4 regions of the Nocardia sp. CA-151230 genome follow, and region 4 is predicted to be linked to each of the others. Evidence: riboswitches for the same ligand, from Rfam matches in the RefSeq annotation. Region 4 holds a riboswitch; each other region holds the start of a gene.
The links. Region 4 has a riboswitch for S-adenosylmethionine ahead of ACQP1O_RS40620 (ABC transporter substrate-binding protein). Riboswitches for the same ligand answer to the same signal wherever they lie in the genome.
Positions count from the first base shown of each region.

Region 1 (3,199 bases), 1.6 Mb from region 4:
GCGGCGGCCCAGGTAGTCGGCGAGGCGGCCGCCGAGCAGCAGCAGGCCGCCGAAGATCAGCGTGTAGGCGGTGAGCACCCACTGCCGGTCGCCGTCGCTGATGCCCAGGTCACGCTGGGCGAAAGGCATGGAGATGGTGACGATGGTGGCGTCCAGCACCACCATCAGCTGGGCGATAGCGAGTACGCCCAGGGCCCACCAGCGCGCAGCTCCGCGCCGGTCGGCGCTTTGTGATCGGTCTTCGAGTGTTGTTGTCGCGGCGGTCATGTCGTCTCCTCACGGACGGTCGGGAACACCCTCGACAATCTTGACCCCTGAGGCCAATTGACGTCAAGAGAAATTTGTCGCACTGCGACAGTTGGCATAATGGGACACGAGAAGCGCTCGAACCCTTACCATGGAGGTATGTCGGAGTTGTCAACTCACCTCGGTGTGATCGCACGTCACCGGCCGGGCCTGCGTGAGCGGAAGAAGGAACAGACCCGGGCGCGGATCATCGACGTCGCCCTGCGGCTGTGCGACGACCAGGGCTTCGACGCCACCACCGTGGAACAGATCGCCGACGAGGCCGACGTCTCGCCGCGCACCGTGAACCGGTACTTCGACAGCAAGGAAGACATCGTCATCGCGCCCATCGCCGACTGGGCGCGGGCACACGCGGATGCGCTGCGCGAGCAGCCGAGCACCGGCAACGAGCTGAAAGCGCTGCTGGACAGCTTCCTGGCCATCGTGGACCGCGTGGTCGACCACGACGAACCGCTGCCCTTCCGCTGGTTCCAGCAAATGCAGCGCATCATCCGGTCCACCGCCGCGGTACGGGCGTGCAGCATGGCCGCCACCGAGAACAAGACCGAGCAGACCGCGCAGGTGCTGGCCGAACGCCTCGGCACCACCGTCGCAGATCTGCGAGTTCGGTTGCTGCTCGGCACCTTCCACGCCATCATGCGGGCCGGCACCGAATCGGACTTCGATTCCGGCTTCGCCGACGAGCGTCTGATCGCGTCACCGCGCCGCATGGCGGAGGCCGTGGTCGGCGCGTATCACGAATTCGTTCGCACCTGCGCGGAGCCCGCTGTGGCCAGCCCCACTTCCGAAACACCGGCGTCCGCCCGCTAGAATCGCGCGACAGGTCAAGAGCATCAGCGTTAAGGCCCCGGCTTGCTGATCGGCAACCCTCCAGCTGCGGTGGGGTGCTCCGGGTGCAGACCCGGCGTTCGAAGGCCGAACGCAAGCGCAACTAGGAGGTCTACCGAAATGTGTTGGTGTCGAAGCCCATTCGCCTCTCGATAACATCAAACTTCCGCCACTCGGCGACCTTGTTTTTGGAGCAGAACACATGAGTGACTCGACCGCGCCCGCGGCCGTCTCGGCTGACGGCAACCTGGATCCGGCCGGCTGGTCCTTCGAGACCAAGCAGATTCACGCCGGACAGGCTCCCGATCCGGCCACCGGAGCCCGCGCCCTGCCCATCTACCAGACCACCTCCTACGCCTTCCGCGACACCGATCACGCCGCCGCGCTGTTCGGGCTCGCCGAGCCGGGCAATATCTACACCCGCATCATGAACCCCACCCAGGACGCGGTGGAGCAGCGCATCGCCGCGCTCGAGGGCGGTGTGGCCGCGCTGCTGCTGGCCTCCGGTCAGGCCGCGGAGACCTACGCGATCCTGAATCTGGCGCAGGCCGGCGACCACATCGTGGCCAGCCCGCACCTGTACGGCGGCACCTACAACCTGCTGCACTACTCGCTGCCCAAGCTGGGCATCGAGGTCAGCTTCGTCGAGGATCCGGACGATCTCGAGCAGTGGCGCACGGCCGTGCGGCCCAACACCAAGGCGTTCTACGGGGAGACGGTCGCCAATCCGAGCAGCTCGGTGCTCGACATCCCGGGCATCGCCGAGGTCGCGCACGCGGCGGGCGTGCCGCTGATCGTGGACAACACCGTCGCCACGCCGTACCTGATCCAGCCGCTGCGACTGGGCGCGGACATCGTCGTGCACTCGGCCACCAAATACCTGGGCGGGCACGGCTCCGCGGTCGCGGGCGTGATCGTGGACGGCGGCAACTTCGACTGGACCGTGCGGGACGCGGCGGGTGAGTCCCGCTTCCCGGGTTTCACCACCCCGGATCCCAGCTACCACGGCGCCGTGTTCGCCGATCTCGGCGCGCCGGCCTACGCGCTCAAGGCGCGGGTACAGTTGCTGCGCGATCTGGGTGCGGCGGTGTCGCCGTTCAACGCCTTCCTCATCGCGCAGGGCATCGAGACGCTGAGCCTGCGCGTCGAGCGGCACGTGGCCAATGCCCAGGCCGTGGCCGAGTTCCTGGCCGAGCAGCCCGGCGTCGAGAAGGTCTACTACGCAGGACTGCCCAGCTCCCAGTGGTTCGAGCGGGGCAAACAGCTGGCACCCAAGGGCGTCGGCGCCATCGTCTCCTTCGAGCTGGCCGGTGGCGTGGACGCCGGCAAGAAGTTCGTGGAGGCGCTGGTGCTGCACAGCCACGTCGCTAACATCGGCGATGTGCGCTCGCTCGTCATCCACCCGGCCTCCACCACGCATTCCCAGCTGACTCCCGCCGAACAACTGGCGTCCGGTGTCACACCTGGTCTGGTCCGGTTGGCCGTGGGTATCGAGGGGATCGGCGACATCCTGGCGGATCTGCGCGCCGGACTGACGGCGGCGGCAAATTGACCGTGAACATCGAATCGAACACGGCCCGGCACGCGGCGGAGCTGCTGTTGCCGCCGCCCGACGGGACGCTCGGCAGCATTGCCATCGGGGATATCGAGCTCGAGACCGGAGCCGTCATTCCCGATGTCACGCTGGCTGTGCAGCGGTGGGGCGAACTATCGGCGAACGCGGACAACGTGGTGCTCGTGGAGCACGCGCTGACCGGTGATTCGCACGTGGTGGGCCCCGCCGACGTGCACCACGGCCAGGCCGGCTGGTGGGACGGCATCGTGGGTCCCGGCGCGCCGGTGGACACCCGCGAGTGGTGTGTCATCGCCACCAATGTGCTCGGCGGCTGTAAGGGCAGCACCGGGCCGTCGTCGCTGGCGGCGGACGGAAAACCCTGGGGCGCAAGGTTTCCCGAGATCTCCATCCGCGATCAGGTGGCCGCCGAGATCACGCTGTTCGACCTGCTCGGCATCGACCGCCTGGCCGCCGTGGTGGGCGGCTCCATGGGCGGCATGCGGGTGCTGG
Region 1 is NZ_CP192061.1:1,152,177-1,155,375, reverse strand. It holds gene ACQP1O_RS05005 (MFS transporter) at 1-267, opposite strand, end outside; gene ACQP1O_RS05000 (TetR/AcrR family transcriptional regulator) at 406-1,116, shown strand; SAM riboswitch class IV at 1,129-1,240, shown strand; gene ACQP1O_RS04995 (bifunctional o-acetylhomoserine/o-acetylserine sulfhydrylase) at 1,337-2,686, shown strand; gene metX (homoserine O-acetyltransferase MetX) at 2,728-3,199, shown strand, end outside.
Region 1: linked by a shared signal. The riboswitch ahead of ACQP1O_RS04995 (bifunctional o-acetylhomoserine/o-acetylserine sulfhydrylase) and the one ahead of ACQP1O_RS40620 (ABC transporter substrate-binding protein) in region 4 are both predicted to bind S-adenosylmethionine.

Region 2 (3,199 bases), 720 kb from region 4:
TGGACCACGCGGTCTACAAGCCGGTCGACCAGGCCAAGGATGTCAACCTGCCCTACGAGGATCAGGCTCCCTGGAAGTCGGACTACGACCGTGAGCAGGCCGCCTGGAACCGTATGAAGGACACCATCGCCACCGGTGCCACCATCGGCACCCTGGTCGGCGGTATCGGTGGCGCGGCCATCGGCTGTGTCGCGGGTGCGGTCCTCGGTCTCGCGGTGACCGGTGCGCTGGCCACCCTGTTCGGTGCGGGCCCGCTGCTCGGTTGCGTCGTCGGCATTACGACTGTCGGCTTCCTGGGCACCCTGGCGGGTCAGCTGTTCGTGACCGCACCGGTCGCCATCGCCGCGGCCTACAACTACTTCGTCACCATCAACCAGCCGCACATCGAGGCGCCGAAGTAACCATCGCGAGGATCCCCGACCCCCGTCCGGCGCCTGCCGGGCGGGGGTTTCGCATTGTCCCGCGGCGGGACCACGGCCGCCGACTTGCAATCGAGGTGAATGCAATCCTGTCGCGGCGTGTACAGCGGTGCTGGAGTGGGGTGATGGGCGAGCTGACCTCGATTCACGGCGCGGCTGCCGCGCTCACTCCGGTCGACGGGACCGATCTGCGGCGGACCTTTTCGCACTTTCCCAGCGGGGTGGTGGCCGTGTGCGCACGCATCGGTGGGACACCGTACGGCCTGGTGGCGAGCACCTTCGTGCCGGTGTCCCTGGACCCGCCGCTGGTGTCGATCTGCATTCAGTATTCGTCGGAGACCTGGCCGCGGCTGGAACAGGCGAGCCGTTTGGGCCTGAGCCTGCTCAGCAGCGAGCAGGAGCCGGCGGCGCGCGGGCTGAGCTCGCGGCGGGGAGACCGCTTCCGCAACGTCGACCTGCACGCCGGGAACGGGAACGCGGCCTTCGTCGCCGGGGCCACGGCGTGGCTGGAAACCTCGGTGTACGAACAGGTTCCGGCCGGTGATCACGCGGTGGTTCTGCTGCGGGTGCACCGGCTCGGCACGCACCCCGATTCCGAGCCGCTGGTCTTCCACCGCAGCGGCTTCCGCGCCCTCTACGACCCGTCCCCCGATCGCGACGAGGCCGCGGGCTGATTTCCCCGTTTCCACCGGAATTCCGGAAAACGACTGTCATGCAATTGAATTCACGTTGATCGGGACCGGCGACATGCGCCGCCGGAATTCGTAGTGTCGTCTACACCATCCAGAGCGATCGAGAGACCCGGCTCGCAGACATCGCAGCAACCCCCGCGCACGTGGTGCGGGTGCTTCCGCCGGGACCGATGGAGGACGAATCCATGAGTACGCTGGCGGCGCCCACGCAGACGGAGCCCGAAGCCGAACACCACGGCGGGGATCTGCCCGTCGTCCGCGCCCGCCACCCGTGGCGCTGGGTCACCGCGGTGATCGCGCTGGTGCTGGTCGCGCAGTTCGCGCACGGGCTGATCACCAATCCGGGCTGGGACTGGGGAACCTTCGCGCAGTATGTCACCGCGAAGTCGGTGTTGTCGGCGCTGAAGGTGACGCTGGAGCTGACCTTCTGGGGCACGCTGCTGGGATTCTTCCTCGGTGTCTGGCTGGCCGTGGGCCGGTTGTCGAAGAACCCGGTGCTGCAGGCGATCGCGTGGACCTATGTCTGGGCTTTCCGGTCGATCCCGCTGATCGTGCAGTTGCTTTTCTGGTTCAATCTGGCCTACCTGTACAAGACGCTGTCGCTGGGCATTCCGTTCGGGCCGGAGTTCGCGCGGTTCCAGACCAATGGCGTGATCAGCGGATTCACGGCGGCCGTCGTCGGTTTGGCGCTGCATCAGGCCGCGTATTCGGCGGAGATCATCCGGGCCGGGATCATCTCGGTGGATGAGGGCCAGTGGGAGGCGGCCCGGTCGCTGGGCCTGCCGTGGCGGCGGCAGTTCTTCACGATCGTTGCGCCCCAGGCGATGCGCGGAATTCTGCCGAATGCCGCCAATGAGGTGATCAGCCTCTTCAAGGGCACCTCGATCGTGTCGACGATGGCGATTGCCGAACTGTTCTATCAGGTGCAGGTCATCTACGGCCGAAATGGCCGGGTGGTGCCACTGCTCATGGTGGCCACGGTCTGGTACATCCTGCTGACCACCGTGCTGAGCGTCATTCAGTTCTATATCGAGCGGCACTTCTCTAAGGGCCGTCGTTCGAAGGCCGGTGATCGGCGATGACCGAGTTCGCGATCGAATTGCGTGGCATCCGAAAGTCCTTCGGCCGCAATGAAGTGCTCTCGGGCATCGACTTGGCGGTGCGTCCCGGCGAGGTGACGGTGATCCTGGGCCCGTCGGGTTCGGGCAAATCGACGCTGCTGCGCACCATCAACCACCTCGAGCAGGTGGACGGTGGCACCGTCCGGGTCGGCGGCGAGCTGGTCGGCTATCGGCGCAAGGGCGGCAAGCTGTACGAGCTGCACGAGCGCGAGATCCTGAAGCAGCGGGCGCGCATCGGATTCGTGTTCCAGAACTTCAATCTCTTTCCGCACCTGACGGTTCGGGAGAATGTGGCGCTCGCGCCCGTGGCCGCCCAGCGGCGCTCCAGGGCCGAGGTGAACGCCGAGGCGCTGGAACTGCTGGCGCGGGTCGGCCTGGCGGACAAGGCGGACGAGTATCCGAGCCGGCTGTCGGGTGGGCAGCAGCAGCGCGTGGCCATCGCGCGGGCGCTGGCTCTGCGGCCGGAGGTGGTGTTGTTCGACGAGCCCACCTCCGCGCTGGATCCGGAGCTGGTCGGTGAAGTTCTCGATGTCCTCGAGGATCTGGCGCGCGGCGGTTCGACCCTGGTGATCGTCACCCACGAGGTCGGGTTCGCCCGCGAGGTCGCCGACACCGTGGTGCTGATGGACGCCGGCCGCATCGTCGAGCAGGGTCCGCCCGCGCAGGTGCTGGACAACCCGTCGCACCCGCGCACCAAAGCCTTTCTCGCGCACGTCCTCTGACGTGTTCCCACTAGGTAAGGAAAAGCCCATGTCCCTGGCGAGCCGCCGCAGACGGACCCGAACCCTGATCGCCGTCACCCTGCTGAGTCTGCTGGTGGGCGGCTGTGGCAAGGGTGATGGCGGCACCAGCGACACGCGCAGTGTGAACGGCCTGACCTATGACCTGTCACCGGAGCAGAAGGGGCGCATTCACGCCGACAAGGTGGATTCGATTGCCGCACAGGTCCCGCAGACCATTCGCGACC
Region 2 is NZ_CP192061.1:246,163-249,361, forward strand. It holds gene ACQP1O_RS01080 (hypothetical protein) at 1-401, shown strand, start outside; gene ACQP1O_RS01085 (flavin reductase family protein) at 545-1,093, shown strand; SAM riboswitch class I at 1,196-1,288, shown strand; gene ACQP1O_RS01090 (amino acid ABC transporter permease) at 1,297-2,193, shown strand; gene ACQP1O_RS01095 (amino acid ABC transporter ATP-binding protein) at 2,190-2,954, shown strand; gene ACQP1O_RS01100 (ABC transporter substrate-binding protein) at 2,983-3,199, shown strand, end outside.
Region 2: linked by a shared signal. The riboswitch ahead of ACQP1O_RS01090 (amino acid ABC transporter permease) and the one ahead of ACQP1O_RS40620 (ABC transporter substrate-binding protein) in region 4 are both predicted to bind S-adenosylmethionine.

Region 3 (3,199 bases), 100 kb from region 4:
TCGGCGGGATCTCGGTGGGCAGCAGTTCGTCGCCGGTCTTGGCGAGCACGCGGGCCACGTCGAGGGCGACGTTGCCGACACCGAGGACGGCGACCTTCTCCGCGTCCAGCGGCCAGGTGCGCGGGACGTCCGGGTGGCCGTCGTACCAGGACACGAAGTCGGCGGCGCCGTAGGAGCCGTCGAGATCGATGCCCGGCACCTCGAGGGCGCGGTCGGCGTTGGCGCCGGTGGAGAAGATGACCGCGTCGTAGAACTCACGCAGGTCCTCGAGGGTGATGTCGACGCCGTAGTCGATATTGCCGAGCAGGCGGACCTGCGGCTTGTCGAGGACCTTGTGCAGGGCGGTGATGATGCCCTTGATGCGCGGATGGTCGGGCGCGACGCCGTAGCGGATGAGGCCGAAGGGCGCGGGCATGCGCTCGTAGAGGTCGATGCTCACCTCGGCATCGGACTTCATCAAGGCATCGGCGGCGTAAATACCGGCCGGGCCTGCGCCCACGATCGCAATGCGTAGCGGGCGGGTCGCTGCACTCTGTTCGGTCATTCTTCCGCGCACCCTTTGGGTCGAAACTAACTTGTCGTCAAAACTCAGCCGTCGTTCTTAGCTTAGGCTAAGTTGACGCCCTGGCTTCGGTGACCGCCGTTGGCCCCCGACGCTGCAGCGTTGCTGCGTAGTCTTGCTATTCCCGCGCCTGGGGCGGAAATTCTGCTGATTCTATCGATGGCGCACGAGGCCCTTCACGCGCAGGGCCGTGAACTGTGGGAATGTCGAGGCCCGAACCGTGGGAATGCCGTGGCGGGCGAACGGCGGCGACCAGGCATGATCTACCCATGAGCGACGCCGAGGAGACAGTCGGGGAGACATCGGTTCCGATCGATCAGAACGAGGCCCGGAGCATGTGGCCGTTCCTGGTCGCGGCGGGAGTCATCGCGGTCGTGATCCTGGGCATCGTGATCGCGACGCTGGTCTCGCCGGTTGAGAAGAATGTCACAGATTCCGATCGGCTCTCGGTGGCCGCGGGCAACTTCATCAAGTCCCGTAGCGAGACCGGCAAGTACGATCCGGCCCTGTCCTGCAAGGGATTCGACGAGAACGCCTCGCCGCTGAAGAGCGCGGTCGCGGCCGGGGGGACCATCACGTTCGACAAGCTGGCCGACCCGGCCGTCGACGGTGAGAAGGCCACGGCGCAGGTCACTTTCACTGTTGCCGGCGCCCAATCCACCTCGATCTGGCACTTCACCCGGGAGAATTCCCGCTGGTTGGTCTGCAATTCGTGACAACGGCCGAAGTCGCGGCCGGGGTTTGACAGTGGGCCCATTTTTTCGGCAGTCTCAACCCAGGTCATGAGTACCAGCGTCAAGCCCCGGCTGGCTGGTCGGCAACCCTCCTCCGCGGTGGGGTGCTCCGGGTGACGACCTGGCCTCGCATCGGACAGCGGTGCGGCAAGTGCGGATTCACAGGAGGTACAAGTGAGCTACGCGGGTGACATCACGCCGAAGCAGGCGTGGGAACTGTTGCGCGACAACCCCGATGCGGTGCTGGTGGATGTGCGCACCGAAGCCGAGTGGCGGTTCGTCGGGGTGCCCGACACCAGCGGTATCGGCCGACCCACCGCGCTGATCGAGTGGGTGGACGTCTCCGGCACGCCCAATACCCGTTTCACCGACCAGCTGAAGCAGGCGCTCGGCGATCGCGGCCACGACTCGGCCGCGCCGGTCATCTTCATCTGTCGCTCCGGTCAGCGCTCCATCGGCGCGGCCACCGCCGCCACCACCCTGGGCATCGCCCCGTCCTTCAATGTGGTCGATGGCTTCGAGGGTGCGCTCGACGGTCAGGGGCATCGCGGCGGCACCGGCTGGCGCGCCGACGGCCTGCCCTGGCGTCAGTCATGAGTTTCGTGTCCGACCGGATCGCAGGGAGGCAGTCATGATCACCGGTGGTTCCTTCGACAAACCGCTTCCCGAGGGCGTCGGCCCGGCCACGCAGGCCGTGCGCGGCGGCATCCGGCGCTCCGGGTTCGACGAGACCTCCGAGGCGCTGTTCCTCAATTCGGGTTTCGTCTACGAGAGCGCCGAGGCGGCCGAGGCGTCCTTCACCGGCGATATCGAGCACTTCGTCTACTCCCGCTACGGCAACCCCACGGTCGCCATGTTCGAGGAGCGGCTGCGCCTGATCGACGGCGCGGAGGCCTGTTTCGCGACCGCCTCCGGCATGTCCGCGGTGTTCACCGCGCTGGGTGCGCTGCTCTCGGCGGGTGACCGCCTGGTGGCGGCGCGCAGCCTGTTCGGCTCCTGCTTCGTGGTGGCCAACGAGATCCTGCCGCGCTGGGGCGTGGAGACCGTCTTCGTGGACGGCGAGGATCTGGACCAGTGGGAGCAGGCGCTGTCGGTGCCGACCCAGGCGGTCTTCTTCGAGACCCCCTCCAATCCCATGCAGACCCTCACCGATGTGCGCGCGGTCTCCGATCTCGCGCACGCGGCGGGCGCGAAGGTGGTGCTGGACAACGTCTTCGCCACCCCGCTGCTGCAGCGCGGCTTCGACCTGGGCGCGGACATCACCGTGTACTCGGGCACCAAGCACATCGACGGACAGGGCCGGGTGCTCGGCGGCGCGATCCTCGGACCGCGGGACTACATCGACGGCCCGGTCAAGAACCTGATGCGCCACACCGGTCCGGCGATGAGCCCCTTCAATGCGTGGACGCTGCTCAAGGGCCTGGAGACCATGCCGCTGCGTCTGCGCCAGTCGGTGGACTCCGCGCTGAAGATCGCCGGGTTCCTGGAGACCCATCCCGCGGTGGCGTGGGTGAAGTACCCGTTCCTGTCCTCGCACCCGCAGTACGAGCTGGCGAAGCGTCAGATGTCCGGCGGCGGCACGGTGATCACCTTCGAGCTGAAGGCCGCGGAGAACGAGGCCAAGAAGCGGGCTTTCGAGGTGCTCAACCGCCTGCGCATCGTCGACATCTCCAACAACCTCGGCGATGCGAAGACGCTGATCACGCATCCGGCCACCACCACCCACCGGGCGATGGGCCCGGAAGGCCGTGCGGCCGTGGGGATTACCGATGGCGTGCTGCGCATCTCCATCGGGCTCGAGGATGTGGAGGACCTGCTCAATGACCTGGACCAGGCGCTGAGCTGATCCGGCGAGTATTCGACCGGGCCGGAACCCATTGGGTTCCGGCCCTTTTCGTGCTCA
Region 3 is NZ_CP192061.1:8,771,094-8,774,292, reverse strand. It holds gene ACQP1O_RS41090 (FAD-dependent oxidoreductase) at 1-544, opposite strand, end outside; gene ACQP1O_RS41085 (Rv0361 family membrane protein) at 832-1,278, shown strand; SAM riboswitch class IV at 1,341-1,456, shown strand; gene ACQP1O_RS41080 (rhodanese-like domain-containing protein) at 1,471-1,893, shown strand; gene ACQP1O_RS41075 (O-succinylhomoserine sulfhydrylase) at 1,928-3,142, shown strand.
Region 3: linked by a shared signal. The riboswitch ahead of ACQP1O_RS41080 (rhodanese-like domain-containing protein) and the one ahead of ACQP1O_RS40620 (ABC transporter substrate-binding protein) in region 4 are both predicted to bind S-adenosylmethionine.

Region 4 (3,199 bases):
CGTGCACCAGACCCGCAATGAGCGTGTCGAACATCTATTTGGCGCTTCCGACCGGCACGAATTTGCCGCTGCGCAGTTCCAGCTCGATCGGCTTCACGCCGCTGGGCCGCCGCGTCTGCTGGTCGAAGGCGAAGGTGCCCAGCCCGATTCCGTCGAAGTCCTTGATCTCGCGCAGGCCCTTCAGCACGCCCTCGCGGGTGGCGCCGCCGGTCTTGGCGGCCTTCACCAGCACGTTCAGCGCGTCGTAGGCGTAGACGTTGAAATCGCCCGGGTCCGTATCGAACTTGGCCCGGAACTTGGTGACGAAGCTCTGGATCTTCGGGCTCGGATCCGACGGCGTGAAGACGCCGTTCACGATGTCGCCCTCGGCCGCCGCACCCGCCAGACCGATGAACTGCGGGGTGTTCTGGCCGGCGAAGAGCTGCCCGGTGAACCCGACATCACGCAGCTGCTTGACCACCAGCGCACCGTCCGGGCCGTAACCGAGGTGTACGAAGGCGTCCGGGTTGGCGTCGCGGCCCTTGATCAGCACCGGCCGGAAGTCCTGCGAATCCGGCAGGATGGCCGAGGAGTAGGCGATCTCGATGCCCTTCTCCTTGGCGAACTGTTCGAAGAATTTGAAAGCCTGCTTGCCCCAGTCGGTTTCGAGGTAGACGACGGAGACCTTCTTCGCCTTGGACCGCACCCACTCGGCATTGCGTTCCATGTACACGTCCAGCGTGATGGACGGGCTCCACGAGTAGTCGCCGCCCTTGGTGAAATCCACCGAGGAGTTGGTGAACCCGTACTGCACCAGCTTGCCGCGGTTGTACACCGGCGAAGCCGCGATGGAGGCGGGCGAGGAGAAGTCGCCGAGCTCGGCGATGATCGACTTGTCGCCCACGAACTTGGTGGCGATCGGCACCGTCTGCTTCGGATCCGACTGCGAATCCTCCCATTTCAGCGCGACCTTCTTGCCGTCGATACCGCCCGCCGCATTGATCTCGTCCAGGGCCAGGTCGAAGCCCTGCTGCCAGAGCCGCCCGTACTCGGCCGACCCGCCCGTCTTCGGGCCCGACACTCCGAAGTACACGGTGTCCGACTTGCTGTCCGACGACTCGTTCCCGCACGCCGACAGCAGCCCCGCCACCGCGGTCGCCGCCGCCACACCCACCAAAACCCGGAATCCACGCGACCCGGACCAGTTCCTGCTCATTGCTACCTCTGCACTCGTGCACCGACACCGCGCCGGGGCATGGGGACTCGACCGCGACCGCCGAAGGCGTACGGTGCGGGAAAGAGAATCGCCCGCATGGAATTCGGGCGCTGGGCCTCAGCCGTTGGCCGGGCAGCATCCAGACATGGACCGTGCTCCTTCGACTAGCGCTTGCGGGGTCCGCGTGGACGCCGCCTGGTCGTCACCCGGGGCACCCCACCGCCGCGCGAGGGTTGCCGATCAGCGAGCCGGGGCTCGAACATGCTGATACTCGTGACCGTGGGCAGAACGGTAGCCGCGGCCACCCCGCGCTGACACCATTCGAATCACCCTGATGCCAACGACCCGACCGCACCGAGGAGAGGAAAGCCCTTGCCACCCCTGCAAATTGCCGTCTGCGGCCCCAGTACCTGTACCGACACCGAGTCCACGGCCGCGCGCGAGGTGGGCCGACTGCTGGCCGCGGCGGGTGCGACCGTGCTGTGCGGCGGCGGCTCGGGTGTGATGGCCGCCGTCGCCGAGGGCGCCTCCGGCGCAGGCGGACTCGTCCTCGGCATCCGCCCCGACACGGACCGTGACGCGGCCTGCCCCGGCCTGTCCGCGGCGATCTACACGAATCTGGGCGAGGCCCGCAATGCCATCCTGGTGGCATCGGCCGACGCGGTCATCGTCATCGGCGGCTCGTGGGGCACCCTGTCCGAGCTGGCATTGGCCAACCACCGCGGCATCCCCGTCGTATCACTGCACAGCTGGCAGGTACGCGACGCCGACGGCCACGCGGTCGACGCCTCGATCCCCGCCCTCGACCCCTCGCACGCCGTGGCGCTCGCCCTCGCCCCGCCGATCTATCCGTGAACGCCTGGACCGCGGTCGGCCGGTGCGCCGAGAACGGTTGCGAGTCAACCGGTTACGGGGCGAGGTGGGCGGCCAGCCAACCCGGGAACTCGGTCAGATCGCCGAGCACCACATCCGCGCCCGCGGCCGAGAGTTCCTCGGCCGCATAGGGCCCGGTGGTCACCGCCACCGACACCGCTTCGGCCACCTTGGCCGCCCGCACATCGCCGAGATGGTCCCCCACATAGATCGAGGCCCCACGCTCTCGCAGCACCTCGCCCTTCTCCTCCGCCCAGGCCCCGCCGACCAATTCGTCGACCGCCAGCCCGAGATGATCGAGATGCAATTGCGCGTGCGGCCCGTTCTTCGCCGTGATCACCAGCACCCGCCCACCGGCCCGATGCACCGCCGCCAGCGCGTCGACCACCCCCGGCAGATGCTCCGCCGCATGCACCGCCAGATCCGGATACAACTCCCGGTACATCGCGACGATCCCAGGCACCTCGTGCTCCGGAAACCACTGCGCCGCCTCGTGCGCCAGCGGCGGCCCGAGCCGCGACACCACCAACTCCGAATCGATCGCCACCCCGGTCCTGGCGGCCACCGCATCCCACACCGCCGCAATCCCCGGCCGCGAATCGATCAGCGTCATATCCAGGTCGAACCCGACCACCAGCCCACCGGCGACTGCACCCGAACGATCAACACGCACCCCCAGACCCTACGACCCGCCCCGCCCCACCCGACCACGGCCACCGTCGCACCCACTCAGGACCGTGCGGCTCGACACCCACCGGCCGCGCCGGCGCACCGGTGCAGCCCGGCCGCCGAGGAGGTCCGCACCACTCGCGCTCGCCCGGGCTGCGGCATTCATGGGATCCGGCAGGGCCGTGACGACCTGGGCCGCACGCTCGCCCGGGCGGAAATTCGCGGGCGTGTCCGTCGCGCCCCGAATTAGGCTCGGGCGCATGCCGAGTAATCAGGGAACGCTTTTCTGTGGGACGGAGCTGGCGGCGCGGATCGAGCGGGTCGAAGCGGAGCTCATCGCCAAGGGCAGTGCGGCAGCCGCGGACCGGGCGGGAGTCGATGCGGGGTTCGTACTACCGGTGGCGGGCGGGGTGGCATCCTTCGCCGAGGACGGGTCGCCGCTGAACAAGGTGGCCGGGCTCG
Region 4 is NZ_CP192061.1:8,668,420-8,671,618, forward strand. It holds gene ACQP1O_RS40615 (ABC transporter permease) at 1-34, opposite strand, end outside; gene ACQP1O_RS40620 (ABC transporter substrate-binding protein) at 35-1,195, opposite strand; SAM riboswitch class IV at 1,358-1,474, opposite strand; gene ACQP1O_RS40625 (LOG family protein) at 1,568-2,050, shown strand; gene ACQP1O_RS40630 (HAD family hydrolase) at 2,103-2,741, opposite strand; gene ACQP1O_RS40635 (GNAT family N-acetyltransferase) at 2,998-3,199, shown strand, end outside.